DNA from 3 places in the Bacillus sp. EB106-04-04-XG123 genome. Region 2 is predicted to be linked to each of the others. Evidence: predicted binding sites of a transcription regulator. Region 2 holds the regulator's gene; each other region holds the start of a gene.
The links. The regulator LexA, encoded in region 2, represses DNA repair genes until DNA is damaged. The targets are predictions, from matches to a motif close to CGAACATATGTTCG.
Positions count from the first base shown of each region.

Region 1: the regulator LexA is predicted to act here: its motif matches at 2,080-2,093, upstream of AC3WTB_RS11885 (DNA polymerase IV).
Region 3: the regulator LexA is predicted to act here: its motif matches at 2,894-2,907, upstream of uvrB (excinuclease ABC subunit UvrB).

Region 1 covers NZ_JBYTDZ010000003.1:268,378-273,701, forward strand. The annotation lists gene AC3WTB_RS11870 (GNAT family N-acetyltransferase) at 1-757, opposite strand, end outside; gene AC3WTB_RS11875 (GNAT family N-acetyltransferase) at 754-1,233, opposite strand; gene AC3WTB_RS11880 (YfmQ family protein) at 1,506-1,955, shown strand; gene AC3WTB_RS11885 (DNA polymerase IV) at 2,108-3,340, shown strand; gene AC3WTB_RS11890 (YolD-like family protein) at 3,356-3,700, shown strand; gene AC3WTB_RS11895 (MDR family MFS transporter) at 3,902-5,137, shown strand; gene coaA (type I pantothenate kinase) at 5,172-5,324, opposite strand, start outside.
Region 2 covers NZ_JBYTDZ010000001.1:106,268-111,591, forward strand. The annotation lists gene tkt (transketolase) at 1-664, opposite strand, end outside; gene AC3WTB_RS00560 (DUF896 domain-containing protein) at 852-1,082, opposite strand; gene AC3WTB_RS00565 (YneB family resolvase-like protein) at 1,152-1,799, opposite strand; gene yneA (cell division suppressor protein YneA) at 1,817-2,128, opposite strand; gene lexA (transcriptional repressor LexA) at 2,288-2,908, shown strand; gene AC3WTB_RS00580 (hypothetical protein) at 2,954-3,400, opposite strand; gene AC3WTB_RS00585 (DL-endopeptidase inhibitor IseA) at 3,696-4,238, shown strand; gene AC3WTB_RS00590 (STAS domain-containing protein) at 4,271-5,119, opposite strand; gene AC3WTB_RS00595 (sporulation protein) at 5,267-5,324, opposite strand, start outside.
Region 3 covers NZ_JBYTDZ010000002.1:373,196-378,519, reverse strand. The annotation lists gene AC3WTB_RS07375 (PEP/pyruvate-binding domain-containing protein) at 1-2,168, opposite strand, end outside; gene AC3WTB_RS07370 (CsbA family protein) at 2,450-2,695, shown strand; gene uvrB (excinuclease ABC subunit UvrB) at 2,975-4,960, shown strand; gene uvrA (excinuclease ABC subunit UvrA) at 4,968-5,324, shown strand, end outside.

The DNA of each region.
Region 1 (5,324 bases), on a different contig from region 2:
CTTCATAGGCGTGAACGTGATGTGTTCGATTCAAGCCGCCTTTTCTAAAAAAACGTCTTCCCTTGAGTCCATTTTCTCCGAGAGGTTCATATCCAAGCTGACGAAACAGGTGGTTACATTCATCTAAGCGACTGATATGCTTCACCTCTAGCAAGATATCAATAATTGGCTTAGCAGCCATTCCTATGACTGACGTACTGCCAATATGGTGGCCATATACCCAGTTGTCGCCAACTATCTTTTTCAGCTTATCATGCTCATCTTGAAATTGTTTTGGCCAGCTCGGTTGGTATTCAATCACTTCCACTTTTCGAAGCATCAAACGTTCCATCTTTGTTAACATCAGATTGTTTTCCACCTGCAAACGATCCTTCTGTTTAAACCCTAGTTTTTCATAAAGCTTGATTGCTGGTATATTCGCTTCAGCTGTTGTGAGCTCAATTGTTTTTTGATGCTGGATGATGGATTGCAGGAGCGCTGTCCCGATTCCTTGATTGACATGATGTGGGTGCACAGCTAACCGGCTGAGGATGATCCGATCGTCATGCAGTTCATATGAAGCGATCCCTAACAAATGCCCCTCTTTTTCAAATCCTATGAAAATCTCATTTGTTTCTATTATGTCTTTAACCGTTTCTTTTAAGGGCGGTAAATCTTGATAGCCTATTTGTTCTGCCTCCCGCTGATATGCGGCCAATTGGATATGTAACAGCTCTTTTGCTTGTTCTTTATTTTTTTGATTCAGTCTAATGATCATGCTTTCGCCTCCAGCTTTTTCACAAATAGCACCCTGTCTTCATGAATGCCGTCGTAATCTGAAAAAACTGAAATGCCATCGACCGTTTTATCTCCCTTTTCTATCTGAAAACCGAGCTTTGTATGGTAAGCAATCGAGACTTTATTGACAGGAGCTGTGATGGCCTTAATCGTTGTTCTTCCTTCCTTTTCAGCCGCTTCATAAAACGCTTGATAGAGAATTTTGCCAATCTTCAATTTTCGGTGGTCTGGATGTACCCCCACAAAGTGAATATACGCTTCATCTGAATGCGATTGCGATAAAAAACCGACTAAAAAACCGATCAGTTCACCTTTTTCAACAACGACAAAACTTGTTTGCTGAAAATGTTCGAAAAATAGCTTTGGCAATTTTGCGCGCAAATCTCTGCCTCCCCACCAGCTTTGAATGACGGATGTGACCGCATAAAAATCTGACGGCTTCACTTGACGTATCATGATGGCCTCGCCCCTTTTCATTTTTAGCTGTACCGTTTCACAAAAAATCAACTGTTTCAATAGTCTACCTGTCTGATCAATTGTTTGTAAAGGTGATGTATCAGCCTTTTTTCCTTCAGCTTTGTTGGTTCTTCGTCTTTTCGCGGTCATCTCCTTTTAAATCTTCACACTTATTTCAAAAAGTTCACTTTTTATGCGAAAGATCCATTCTTTTGTTATGTTAAAATTGTTCATATAAGAAATGTAACAAAAGTTTATTGGAGATGATGATATTGGTTTGGATTGTTACTTCACTTGTTGTGTTTAGTCTTTTAAAGCTGCTTGTCACTTCGCTGCCTTCCGGTGTTGTTGAACGCCTTTTTAGTCGTTATGCAGTGCATGCAAAAGTAACAAGTGATCAAACAACGATGACGTTTCAAGGACGTCCACTCGATGATCAGCAAACATCTGAAATTATTCAACATTTTAATGATGCGATCTTTATTGAACGCTATTATATTTACCCTGGTGACGAAGAGCGTTTTCTTCACCCACAGGAAGGACCGGCGCCGCTTACCATGCAAACAAAGCTTGGCAAGCATGATGTGACCCTTTATCTGTATCATTACGATGACCACGTGGATGTGGTGCGGCAGTTTACTCATAAGCCTAAGAAAAAGCTAACGGCCTATCGTTTGCGTTCTGAGCCGCTCCAAACATCCAATAACTTGGCACATGCTTAAAATGGCTCATTTTACAAAGATGAGACGAAGTGGAGACACTTCGTCTTTTTTGTATGGATTTACACTCTTCTCTTTGAATGATTTACCAGTATCAATTTCACCTTCTGGCGGTTAAAATATATACAGAACATACGTTCTAAGAGGTGAAAGTGATGAATGAACGAGCCATTCTGCTTGTGGATATGCAGTCATTTTATGCGTCGGTCGAAAAAGTGGAGGCTCCCCATTTGAAGGATGTGCCGCTCATCGTCTCAGGAGATCCTGAGCGGCGGAGCGGAGTCGTACTTGCGGCCTGCCCGCTCGCTAAAAAACGGGGCGTACAAAATGCATCAAGATTATGGGAAGCACAGGAGAAATGCCCTGAAGCCGTCGTCGTACGTCCACGTATGCAGCGCTACCTTGATGTTTCTGTCATGATGACAGAACTGCTTGAACAATACACAGATCTTGTCGAACCCTATTCAATTGATGAACAGTTTCTCGATATTACGGGGAGTGTGACACTACTCGGTTCACCCCGCGAGATCGCCCAAAATATACAAACGACTATTATGAACCAGACGGGCATTTACGCACGTGTTGGCATTGGTCCTAATAAAGTGCTCGCTAAAATGGCCTGTGACCATTTTGCTAAAAAAAACACATCTGGTATCTATGAGCTTCGTGCAGACCAGGTGGCGGCAGATTTATGGCCGCTTCCGGTTGGAAAACTATTTGGCGTCGGCAAACGAATGGAGCACCATTTAAAACGAATGGGCATCAGTACCATTGGGACGCTTGCTACTTATCCGTTAGACCGGCTAAAAAAGCGCTGGGGAATCAACGGGGAGCTTCTTCAGCGAACTGCTTTAGGCCACGACCCTTCCCCGGTCACTCTTCACACACATGATCAGCAAAAAGCGGTTGGGCATCATATGACCCTTCCCCATGATTATGTGTCCTTTGAGGATATCAAAGTCGCCCTTCTTGAATTGAGTGAAGAAGTGGCAAGACGTGCGCGCTTTAAGCATTATGTTGGGCAAACGGTGTCTGTTGGCGTAAGAGGCGCTGATTTTTCTCATCCGACTGGATTTCATAGACAAATCAAGCTCCATTCACCCACACAGTACGGGACAGATATTGCAGACGCAGCCATTCAGCTATGTCAGCAGCACTGGGACGGCCAGCCCATTCGCAGTGTAGGCATTACTCTCTCACAGCTGCAGCCTGACAGCCAATATCAGCTGAGTTTATTTGATCACCATTTAAAAAAAGACAGACTCAGCAAAGTATTTGATGCCATCCATATGAAGTATGGACCTGCTGCGCTCTTGCACGCTTCGTCACTAACAAGCGCAGGGCAGGCGTATCACCGCGCCGAAAAAATTGGTGGACATTACAAATAACGGAGGCGAACAGCCATGAATCCCAATAAATTAACACCTGGATACAACATCATGTGGGAATCAAGCCGAATGATGCTCCCAGAGCACCGTGAACAGCTGCTTGCTCAAAAACGGAAGAAAAAAGAATACACGCCTCCTCCGCTGAGCACTGATCAGCTAGAGGAAATGAATTTTTTGATCACACAGTCGATTACAGAGGACCAAGCGATTTGCGTGACATATGCTGCAGCAGGTATGAAACAGCAGTTTTGGGGCTGGGTGAAAGCCATTCATTATGAAACGCAGCGCATCAAAATCGTCAATGATGAAGATGTTCTCCACCTGTCCTTGCAGCAAATTGCCGCGATTGATCTTAATTAAATGGTCTTTAAGTGATCGTACGAATCAGCAGATCTAAAAGACATAGAAGCATCGGCAGAAAAAACATGCTCTCCAAAAATTTGCGGGCTATTCGGAGCTCCTCTGTCATATGGCGGATGTCCCCTCCATCAAATTGTGTATTTAATTTGCACAATTTTTCATGTATGATTGGAACATCTTAACACTCAGGGGAGAAACAGCATGAAAAATAATTTACGTACTTTACATCCACTTAGTTGGACGATCATCATCGGCACCATATTCGGCCGAATGGCGACGTCCATGAGCATTCCTTTTTTGGCCGTTTATTTGACACAAGTCAAAGGGGCTTCAGCTTCTTCAGCTGGGTTAATCATTGCCGTCAGCTCCCTTATTGGGATCGTTGCGAGTTTTTACGGCGGCTATGTTTCTGACCGAATCGGCAGAAAAAAAGTCATGCTTCTATCCATCTTTGGCTGGTCATTTGTCTTTGTTGGCTTTGCGTTTGCAGATGCCATTTGGGTCTTCTTCCTCATGAACGCTTTAAATGGACTGTGCCGGGCACTGTTTGAACCGACGTCTAAGGCACTCTTATCTGATGTCACCCCATCAAGTATTCGGTTATTTGTTTTTAATTTACGGTATACGGCCATTAATATTGGTGTAATCTTCGGCCCGCTGCTTGGCTTATATCTCGGATCATCGAAAACAACGTTTCCATTTCTTGTCGCTGCCTTCATTTATTTGTTATACGGATTAACACTGGCCTGGCAATTTCAAAAACATCCAGTTGCTGCTCCAGAAAGCACGAAACAAATCAGCGTCAAAAAAGCCCTTTCCATTATTCAAAAAGATACGGTCTTCAGCATCATCCTCATCGGCGTTACCTTATGTTCGTTCGGGTATTCGCATTTAAGCTCAACACTGCCTCAATACTTATCAGCGTCACCTATGATTGAGGATGGTCCTAAACTGTTTGGATATCTTTTGTCTTTAAATGCAGTGGTTGTCATTGTCGTACAATACCCGCTCATCATGATTGCGAAGCGCTACTCCACCATTTTGTCGCTGACCACTGGGAATATTCTCCTTGCCGGCAGTTTGTTTGCCATTGCTTTTTCACAAAGTCTCGGCATGCTTGCTTTCATCATTGTCGTGTTTACGATTGGCGAGGTTCTGCTTTTTGCGATGATGGATCTTTTTGTAGACAATATTGCAAAGCCTGAAGTGAAGGGATCTTACTTTGGTGCGATGGGATTTTCTCAGCTCGGCAGCGTCATCGGACCATTTGTCGGCGGACTGTGCATTGACTATTTTGGCGCAGCCCATCCCCTCTCCATTTTTACGGTCTTGTCGATGATCACCATTGCAGGCGTTCCATTCTTACTCATAGGATATTACCGTTTAAAAAAGCGATCGGCGGCGGCCGTAGCTGTTAAAGTAAGTGGAGATCATTAAAAAAAACCGCTCTCTCGTTTGAGCGGTTTTTTCTTTATACCCGGCGGATGGCGATCTCTTCCACCTTGTGCTGATCACCTTTTTTCAAAATGAGATCAGCTCGATATTTTGTCGGCAAAATATTTTGATATAAATTAGGCCGATTCACGGTATTCCAAATCGTGCTTGCCATCTGATCTGCCTCTTC
Region 2 (5,324 bases):
TGTTGTTGCCGTCTTTCACGTAAAGAACTTCCCAGTTCATCGCTTCAAAACGATTCTTCACATTTTCAGAGAATGAGCGATCTAAGTCGCCATCTAAAGAAATGTCATTTGAATCGTAAAGAACGATTAAACGGCCTAAGCCTAAATGACCAGCAAGTGAAGCAGCTTCTGAGGAAATCCCCTCCATTAAGTCTCCATCTCCGCAAATGCTGTATGTATAGTGATCTACAACCTGAAAGTTGTCTTTGTTATACGTTTCCGCAAGATGTCTTTCTGCAAGTGCCATCCCTACTGCCATAGCAATTCCCTGGCCTAAAGGACCTGTTGTGGCATCTACGCCTTCTGTGTGTCCAAATTCAGGATGTCCAGGTGTTTTGCTTCCCCATTGGCGGAATTGTTTTAGATCATCGATGCTCAGATTGTATCCGCTTAAATGAAGCATGCTGTATAGAAGCATAGAACCATGTCCCGCAGATAAAACAAAGCGGTCTCTGTTAAACCATTTTGGATTTTGCGGACTTACGTTTAAGTGATTCGTCCATAAAGCGTACGCCATTGGTGCAGCACCCATCGGCATTCCTGGGTGACCGGAATTCGCTTTTTCAATTGCGTCTATGGAGAGAGTACGTATTGTTGCAATAGATTTCAATTCAATCGTTTCCATATAAATCCCCTTCCGTATCTTGTGTACACCATTATCATAAATCTACTGTCCTTTTTTCACAACTATTTCACGCTGAAAAAGAAGGATTTTGTCACATTTAGTTTATCGATCACCTAAAAAGTTATGCAAATATGAAAAAAGACGAGAATAATCTTCCCATCTTTTCAAAATTCAAGAAATCACAGCCTTAATGAAGGTTCTGATCTTTTTCTCTTTTTAATTTTTCTGGTGTGACATCGTTTCCTTCAGGATCAACGATCTTGACAGTTTTAAGTGTATTTTTCATAGAAGAACGAAAAGCTTTCAAATACTCTTCTCTCAACTGCTTTTGTTCTGTTTTTTCAGCGTCTGATAAACCGGTCTCTTTCGACTTTTTTGAAAGCTCATTTATTCTTGCAAGCTGTTCTTTAGAAATCATGACAAACTCCTTTAAAGCATTTTCTCTACATACTACTAAATATCAATCATTTTGACAACAAATCACGCTTTAGGTGGTAAGGTCTTTTTCATATTCTTGATACCTTCTATGCACCGTTGCTTTTGAAATGTCAAAACCTAATGCCTGAAGAGTTGCGGCAATTTCGGCGAATGTCATATTGTTTTTTCTTAATCGAACAATTTCTGAAATCGGCACTTCAATACGCTCACGGCCAGGTGCATGGTCCTGCTGCCTTAAATTCAGTTCAGGCTGATATCCGCGCTCAACTGCCCTTTTCATTCCCCGCTTGATTTTCAGGTTATGAATTTTCCGTTGGTATTCTTCGACGACTCCTACAATCTCAATGACCATTTCATCTGCTTCTGAAAGCTCAAGCTCTCCTCTATGAAACACGCTGTATACCTTTACGTTCTCTTTAAATAAACAATGAAGAAGTGCAATTTTTGCTTGTCCTCTTCCAAGACGAGTTTCATCCTGGATCAAAACGGCATCGATTGACTCTTCCTTCAGTGCAGCAAGCATTTCAAACACACCATCACGATCTAAATCATATCCACTTGCTTTTTCTTTGATGACTTTGACCACATTCATCTTGTGCATGGCAGCTAACGCCAGCAGTTCTTCTTCTTGTCTTTTCAACGAGGTTTCCTGCTCTTCTTTGACAGTGCTTACTCTCGCATAAATGATTGCGTTCATGTCTAAAATCGACCTTTCTACTGTACTGTTGCAAGCTGATATACGACTGGATGCTCTTTTTTGACGGGTATAACAAGAATGTCGCCAGGCTGGATTTCAGTTGAAGCAAGATCATTGTGTTCGGTAACCCAATCAATAAATGCATTTTTGTCGATTGATTTGCTGTCGTTTACTTGATCAGCTAACCCCCAAAGAGTATCACCTGATTGAACCTCTATTTTAACATACTGATTTGTATCATTATGGCTTGTGACTGCAATAAGTGAGAGAAATATGCCAACGATGAATGAGAATACCCCAATAAAAATAATAGATTCTTTTAACCTCATAATGTCATCTCTCCTAATAGAATATGTGTTCGCTCTTTCTGTCACTCATTATAAATACGAACAAACGTTTCTGTCAAACGTTTTTTTCGAACCTATGTTTGTACTGTTAGGAAAAACATGCTATAATTTCTTTAAAATTGACGTTTTGAGGTGCAAAAGATGACGAAGCTATCAAAAAGACAACTCGATATCCTGAAATTCATCAAAGATGAAGTAAAAAGCAAGGGTTATCCCCCATCCGTCCGTGAAATTGGAGAAGCTGTCGGTCTAGCATCCAGTTCAACGGTCCATGGACATTTAGCTAGACTAGAAACAAAGGGCTTAATTAGAAGAGACCCGACAAAACCTAGAGCGATCGAAGTACTAGATGAAGAGGAAATGAATATTCCAAAGAGTGCTGTAATGAACGTTCCAGTCATCGGAAAAGTAACGGCCGGCCTTCCTATCACTGCTGTTGAAAATGTAGAAGAATACTTCCCCCTTCCAGAGACTTTTGCAGCACCAGATGAACAAGTGTTTATGCTTGAAATTATGGGAGAAAGTATGATTGATGCAGGTATTTTGGACAAGGACTATGTCATCGTGCGTCAGCAAAGCACCGCTAACAATGGTGATATTGTGGTCGCCATGACAGAGGAAGATGAAGCGACAGTCAAACGCTTTTATAAAGAAGATACACACTTTAGATTACAGCCAGAGAACCCATCAATGGAACCGATTATTTTACAGAATGTGAGTATACTAGGTAAAGTGATTGGCGTATTTCGAAATATTCATTAAAAAAAGCCGGTATTTCATCAGCTGCTGATGAGAACCGGCTTTTTCTTATGCACAAGAATAGGCAAGAATACTTGAACTTGGGAAGGAACCAAATGTAAAGTTCGGCCATATAAAACCAGTTGTTCGGCCAAAAGGCTGTGAGGAAAGAACGAACATTAAAAATACTTGACCGTTTCTCAAAAACACAATTGTCCATCTTCTATTACATCCCGCTGCAAATTGTACAGTTTGATGACCTCCGCCAACACCGTGCCCAGATATAAGCGACTGCATACTCTGTGGCTGCGAGAGTGCTTGTTGATACTGCGAAATGATATGCTGCGGCGGTGCCGGCGGTGCAGATTGTCCGCCTGAACCTTGCCCTGGCCAAGTACCTCCTCCGATCGGAAACCCAGGAAACCCTCCACCTTGAGGAATACCAACAGATGGAAATCCTTGCATCTGCCTATCATATGAGTACCCATTCCACACACCTTCATACGGATGATACATAATAAACACCACTTTCTTTAGACATTCATCACGACAGTATATGTCATAAATAAAAAAGTGTGTTAAACGTCTAAATAGAAATTTTTCCAAAAGACGTTTCGTTCTTCTTTAGAACGGTTAAATAATCATTAAGAAGAAAAATAAAAAAAATGAAAACTTTTTGTCTCCTTCAAACGTTATATAATTAGAAACAAAAGAAATAAAAAACATTTAGATTTAATACTTGTAATATCACTGTAATTATTGTAACATTTGTAACATAAGAAGTTTTCATTGAGAAAAGGAGGCAATTGCCTTGAAAAAATTATTTGTTTTATTAACTGCTATTATGCTTATGATCTCATTACAAACTACAACATTGGCCGCTTCCAAGAAATCAGCCGCTTTGACAAATAAAGAAGCGTTACATATTGCCCTTGATGCAAGAGAACACTTTTGGAGTGCAATGTCAGGCTACAAAATTAAAGAACATTCTAATTACAAATTAAAATCATTTACCTATAAAGATATGACATACAACTATCTTTCTAAAACATTTGATACAAAGAAAAAATTAAACAGCTACCTATCTCAAGTGTTCACTCAAGATGCCATCAAACATGGTTTAAAAGATTATCAGTTTATTGTTCATAAAGGCAAAATGGCTGTTCCAGTCGGTGACGGAGATAACATGCTCAATTGGGAAAAAGCCACACCTAAACTTGTTTCTAAGAAACAAACAGTCCGCACATATGAATTTACTGTCCCAACACTTGATGGACGCAAAGTAAAACGAACTGTTACGTACGAAAAAGTACAAAAAGATTGGAAAGTCACACAAATTGACGCTGTCATCTAAATAAAAAACCAGGCCTCTCATCGGCCTGGTTTTTATATTGGAGAAAATTCAGTCATGCGGTCCAGCGCGTGAGCAAGTGATGATGCCGTGCGAAATTCATTAAAAGGAAGCCCGAGCTGTACTGCTGTTTGAGCAATTTCTGGTCTAATTCCTGAAATGGTCGTCTCTACTCCAATTAACCGAAGTGACGTAACAAGGTCAAAGATTTGATGAGCCACCATTGTATCAATAATGACAACACCCGATAGATCAATACATAAATGCTGAACCCCTTTTTGCGAGCACTGTTTTAGCGTATTTTCTAAAATAATCTTTGCTCTCGCTGTGTCAATATCACCTACTAAAGGCAACAACGCAATCTGGCTTTTTAAAACAATCACCGGTGAACTCAATTCATAAATCATATCTCTTTGAGCCACAAGCTTCTTCGTTGTATTTTTCACATATTGCTGGATAAACACATGGATTGAAATATTAAACGCTTCGGAAATTAAATCATACCAATAAAAAATGCGGTCAATATCAATGTCACCTTGACGCTGTTTAATAAATTCTTTTAAGTAATGCAGAACGACTCTTTGATTGGACATGTATTCTCTTACGACATAATCTAATGGTGTATTTAAATGCTTCGGATCACTGGCTAAATCCTCAGACCATTTTTTAAATTCAGTATGTAAATATGTCTTGTCTTCAATAATAGCTCGTATAAAGTGCTGGTAATAATCTTGATTTTGCCGTTTTAGCTCTGCAATGATGCTGGAATCTGTTGAACGATATATCGATTCTGGATCATCGTCCTCAATTGATTCATACCATGTTTCAGTCAGCTTCTCTGCATGCTGCATAAAAAAATCGTATAATGCACGGTTCTTATCCATAAGCAAATGTCCCTTCACATTTTCTTCTTGTCAGTCTTTGTACCTTATAGATTGATTGTACCACTGAATCTTTTTTCCCTGCCAGCTCGGATACGCTCTGCCATAAACAAAAAAGGCACCCGCTCGAGGGGTGCCTTTTCCTCAGATTTATTTCACAATGAATAATATTCTTTTCCCATCAGGAAATCCGCTGATTTGGTGCCCG
Region 3 (5,324 bases), on a different contig from region 2:
GAACCAAGCATTCTTTCCACTTGCTGCAATTCAGCTTCAGTTGGAGTGCCGGTGTAAGCTGGTGGTTGAATGGCTTCATTTTCTTTCATTTCCATTTTTCTTTGCTGGATAACCGAATCGAATGAGATAGACGTTGTGAGCGCTTTTTGTACCTCTTCATCGTAGAGATACCAAAGATCTTCTTGATGAGGAATGGCTCCTTTTTTTGCGAGAAGCTCACCAATTTTTAATAGATATACCCGGGCTTTTGCATCTAACATTGCATCAATGTAGAAGTGGTGGTCATCTCGGATATTCGCTGCTTGAAGGGCAAATTGATACAGCGTCTCAAATTTTGTTTTAAACGACTCATCCTTCACTTGACTCATAAAATGTTTATACGTCTCTTGTCTTTTAATCACTGCTTTTGCAAATTCTTCATCAAAATCACATTGGGACTGGATGTTATTTCTGATGATATCTAATATAAACTCCGGGTTTTCTACCCAAGTCTCATCCGTAAGGTCATGACTTTTAACAGATCGCCATCCGTAAACTTGGAGAAAATCCTCCAATTTCGAAATGAAATGTTTCCCTTTTTCGGAGTAATTGAGTGCATATAACAGGTCCGGGTTCTTTTCATGATGAATAAAAGCCTGATGAAGTTCTGGATCTTGAAGGACATCCTTTGCGATATCAGATAGCAGCTTGTCTGTTTCAAGAGATTTGTTCATCACGCCTATCATCATTTCGTGCAGCAAGACGACTTGTGTTTGATCACCGGTATATGTTACAAGCATGTCTTCAATGATGGATGATAGTATGACTTGCGGTGTGACGATATCAAAATGATCATCATATGCTTGGATATAAAAATCCTTTAATTCTTCAAAGCCGATGATGGCTTTTTCAATGGTCATAGGTTCATTCATTTGGCGATCGAGTTTTTCGTAAAATGGAAAGAAATTTTTCTCTAGAATCTCATACATCCGTTCACTTAAATGCGAAAATAGCTCAAATATACGTTCATCAAAAACGGGTGCAGCTCCCTCTTGCGCTTCTGGCAGTGCCGGTGCTGAGTATAAGTGGCCTCTGTAAAGCTTAATATCTTTGATGTTCATATCAGGTACTTGATACTTTTCTCCATTTTTCTTCATCCCGCTTTTTAAGGCTGGTATGATCAGGCTTGAGAAAAGAGGGCTCGTTGGGCCAGGCATATGATCATCCATTGAAATCCAGAAATCCTGCAGCTCATCTGGCTTTATTTGAAAAGAAGCACCCGCTGTTTCATTTACTGCTTTTGGGAGAGCTGTAGTAATCGGCCTCGCTTGAAGTAAATAAAACGACCCATCTGCAATTCCAAATTCGATATCGACTCCATGTCCGTAAAGTTCTTCTACTTGTTTTGTGATTTGTGCGATTTCTATCAATTGATCATCGTTTAGGCAAAACTGGCCAGCCATTTCCTCCGCTACTGGTTCCTCGATGACACCCTCTTGGAAAGGAACAATTTGTAGCTCTTTCGCCCCAAGTGTTTTTTCAATCGAAAAGTTCTCTTTATCTACAATAAACGTGTCTGGTGTCACAAGACCAGAGACAATTGCTTCTCCCAATCCGTAGCTTGCGGTCAGCATCATTTCATTTGGTTTCCCCGATATGGGGTTCTCACTAAAGATGACACCGGAGACGTCAGAATGGATCAATCCTTGAACGACAACGGCCATAAGCGGCATATCTTCCTCGTTTTCATTCATCTCTTCCTTATATTCTGTGACTCTCGCTGCAAAATAAGAAGACCAGCATTCTTTGACCGCCTGTAAAAATTCTTCATTTGTTTTGATATTTAAATAGGTCTCGTACTGTCCTGCAAACGAGGCGCCTTCGAGATCTTCAGCAACAGAAGAGGATCGTACTGCAACTGAGGGATAAGTCTTCCGCAAGGATTGAAAGGACGAAATCAGCTCTGCTTCCATTTGTGAAGGAAACGATGCTTCTTTGATTTTTTGAGAAAGGTTTTGTTCTGCTGGCTGCAGATTGTGATATGAAAGAAAGCTTTCAAAGCTGTTGGTTTTAATAATAAATCCATCTGGGACTGGCAGGCCGTGATTGTTTAATTTGATTAAATTCAGGCCTTTTGCCCCTGCGAGTGATGCGGATTCTTCAGCCGCATGAAATAAAACTGAATACATGGGAATGCCCCCTTATCCAAATAGCCAATGATTTGTATGTCTCTCTATTTTTCAAAATGATAGTGCGCACTATCATTTTAATCATAGAATTGATTGGATGTTATTGTCAAAGACGGAAAGACCTATCTTTACAAAGGGGACAATCTCACTAATTTTCTGCTATTTCTAAAACAAAAGTCTCCGAACATGAAGAAAAAAGGCAAAATTGAAAACTGTGAATTGTTCAATATGCCAATCTTTACTATAATCAAGGAAGTAGACCATGAAGAGGGAGGGTTTTTGTGATTACAAAAGCCATATTTGCACTAGTTTTTCCTTTCCTGCTCGTTATTTTATTTTCAAAGGTTACTTATAATCATTACGTAGGCATTGCGTTAACAGCAGCGCTTTTATTTGCTTCGTATATGAAAGGCTATACAGAAACCTACTTTATTGTGGGATTAGATATTATTTCTTTAGTAGCTGGGGCTTTGTTTATGGCTAAAAAAGAAATCGAAAAGAGAGAAAAAGCTGAAAAACATCAATGATGTTATCTCAATGCTGAAAGCTGACATGTTTTAAACAAGAGCTGTGCTTACGATTTCTAGTAAGCACAGCTTTCTTTTTCTGCTCATCGAATATCTCACTCCAAAATGTTCCATACTGAAAGGAAGGTTTTCTTAAGAGGGTTATTTGCCAAGGGAGAGAGGGTATGACTGTATTGGAAATAAAAATCAAGTGAGAGCCGAACTTTAGTTCGTATTTTTGTGTTCTTTTATGATAATATATTCATTAGATAGATTTCGTAACGAAACGGAGGCTTTGATGTGAGTGACCGCTTTGAATTAGTTTCTAACTATCAGCCCCAAGGAGATCAGCCAAAGGCGATTGAAAAGCTTGTTGAGGGGATCCATCAGGGGAAACAGCATCAAACGCTGTTAGGTGCTACAGGTACGGGAAAGACCTTTACTGTCTCCAACCTGATCAAAGAAGTGAACAAACCGACTCTTGTCATTGCGCATAATAAGACACTTGCCGGTCAGTTATACAGCGAATTCAAGGAATTTTTCCCGAATAATGCTGTTGAATATTTTGTGAGTTACTATGATTATTATCAGCCAGAGGCATATGTACCTCAGACCGATACATTTATTGAGAAAGATGCCAGCATCAATGATGAGATTGATAAGCTGAGACACTCGGCTACGTCCTCGTTATTTGAGAGAAGGGATGTCATCATCATTGCCAGTGTGTCCTGTATTTATGGCTTAGGTTCGCCAGAGGAATACAGAGAGCTTGTACTGTCTTTGCGCACTGAAATGGAGATTGAACGCAATCAGCTCCTTCGTAAGCTGGTGGATATTCAGTATTCTCGTAATGATATAGATTTTCAGCGCGGAACCTTCCGAGTCAGAGGAGACGTCGTTGAGATTTTTCCTGCTTCACGAGATGAGCATTGTATCAGAGTGGAGTTTTTCGGTGATGAAATTGAACGTATTCGTGAAGTGGATGCGTTGACTGGAGAAATACTTGGTGATCGTGATCATGTGGCCATTTTCCCAGCATCTCACTTCGTCACAAGAGAAGAAAAAATGGAAAAAGCCATTATCAATATTGAACAAGAGCTAGAAGAACAGCTCGAAAAGCTTCGCGAAAATGGAAAATTACTTGAGGCGCAGCGCCTTGAGCAGCGGACAAGATATGACCTTGAGATGATGAGAGAGATGGGTTTTTGTTCAGGAATCGAGAATTATTCAAGACATCTGACCTTGCGTCCTCCTGGTTCAACACCTTACACACTGCTTGATTATTTCCCAGATGACTTTATGATTGTTGTCGATGAATCGCATGTGACGATTCCGCAAATCCGTGCCATGTACAACGGGGACCAAGCGAGAAAGCAAGTGTTGGTTGATCACGGATTCCGCCTGCCATCAGCACTTGATAACAGACCGCTCACCTTTGATGAGTTTGAAAAGCATATCAATCATATCGTTCATGTATCAGCAACGCCTGGTCCATACGAGCTTGAGAAAACGCCTGAGGTTGTGGAACAAATTATCCGTCCAACAGGATTACTTGATCCAATTATTGAAGTCCGTCCGATTGAAGGACAAATTGATGACTTAATTGGAGAAATTCATTCACGAGTTGAGAAAAATGAGCGTGTGCTCGTGACCACATTGACGAAGAAAATGTCTGAGGATCTTACTGATTACTTAAAAGAAATCGGAATCAAGGTAAATTACCTGCATTCAGAAATTAAGACCCTTGAGCGGATTGAGATTATCCGTGATTTGCGTCTCGGTAAATATGATGTGCTTGTTGGAATCAACCTTCTTCGTGAAGGACTGGATATTCCAGAGGTGTCGCTCGTGGCCATTTTAGATGCGGATAAAGAAGGCTTTTTGCGCTCTGAAAGATCCCTCATCCAGACGATTGGCCGTGCAGCGAGAAATGCAGAAGGCCGGGTCATTATGTATGCAGACAATATGACGAAATCGATGGACATTGCGATTCAAGAAACGAAGCGAAGACGAGAACAGCAAGAAGCATATAACGAGAAATTTGGGATTACCCCACAAACCATCCATAAGAAAATTCGAGATGTTATTAAGGCAACAAAGATACATGAGGATTCGGAAGAATACGAAACAAAAGCAGCACCAAAGCTTTCGAAAATGAGCAAAAAAGAAAGAGAAAAAGTGATCGAAAAAGTCGAGATGGAAATGAAAGATGCAGCAAAAGCGCTTGATTTTGAAAAAGCAGCAGAATTAAGAGATCTATTGCTAGAGCTAAAAGCGGAAGGATGATTGCCTGATGGCTATGGAACGAATAGAGGTGAAAGGTGCTAGAGCCCACAACCTTAAAAATATTGATGTGAATATCCCGCGTGACCAGCTAGTGGTCATTACGGGATTATCTGGTTCAGGAAAATCGTCGCTTGCCTTTGATACCATTTATGCAGAAGGTCAGCGCAGGTACGTTGAATCTCTTTCAGCGTATGCACGCCAATTTCTTGGGCAAATGGATAAACCGGATGTAGATGCCATTGAAGGTCTTTCTCCGGCGATTAGTATTGACCAGAAAACGACGAGCCGAAACCCTAGATCAACAGTTGGTACTGTCACTGAAATTTATGATTATTTGCGTCTCTTGTATGCTCGAGTCGGAAAA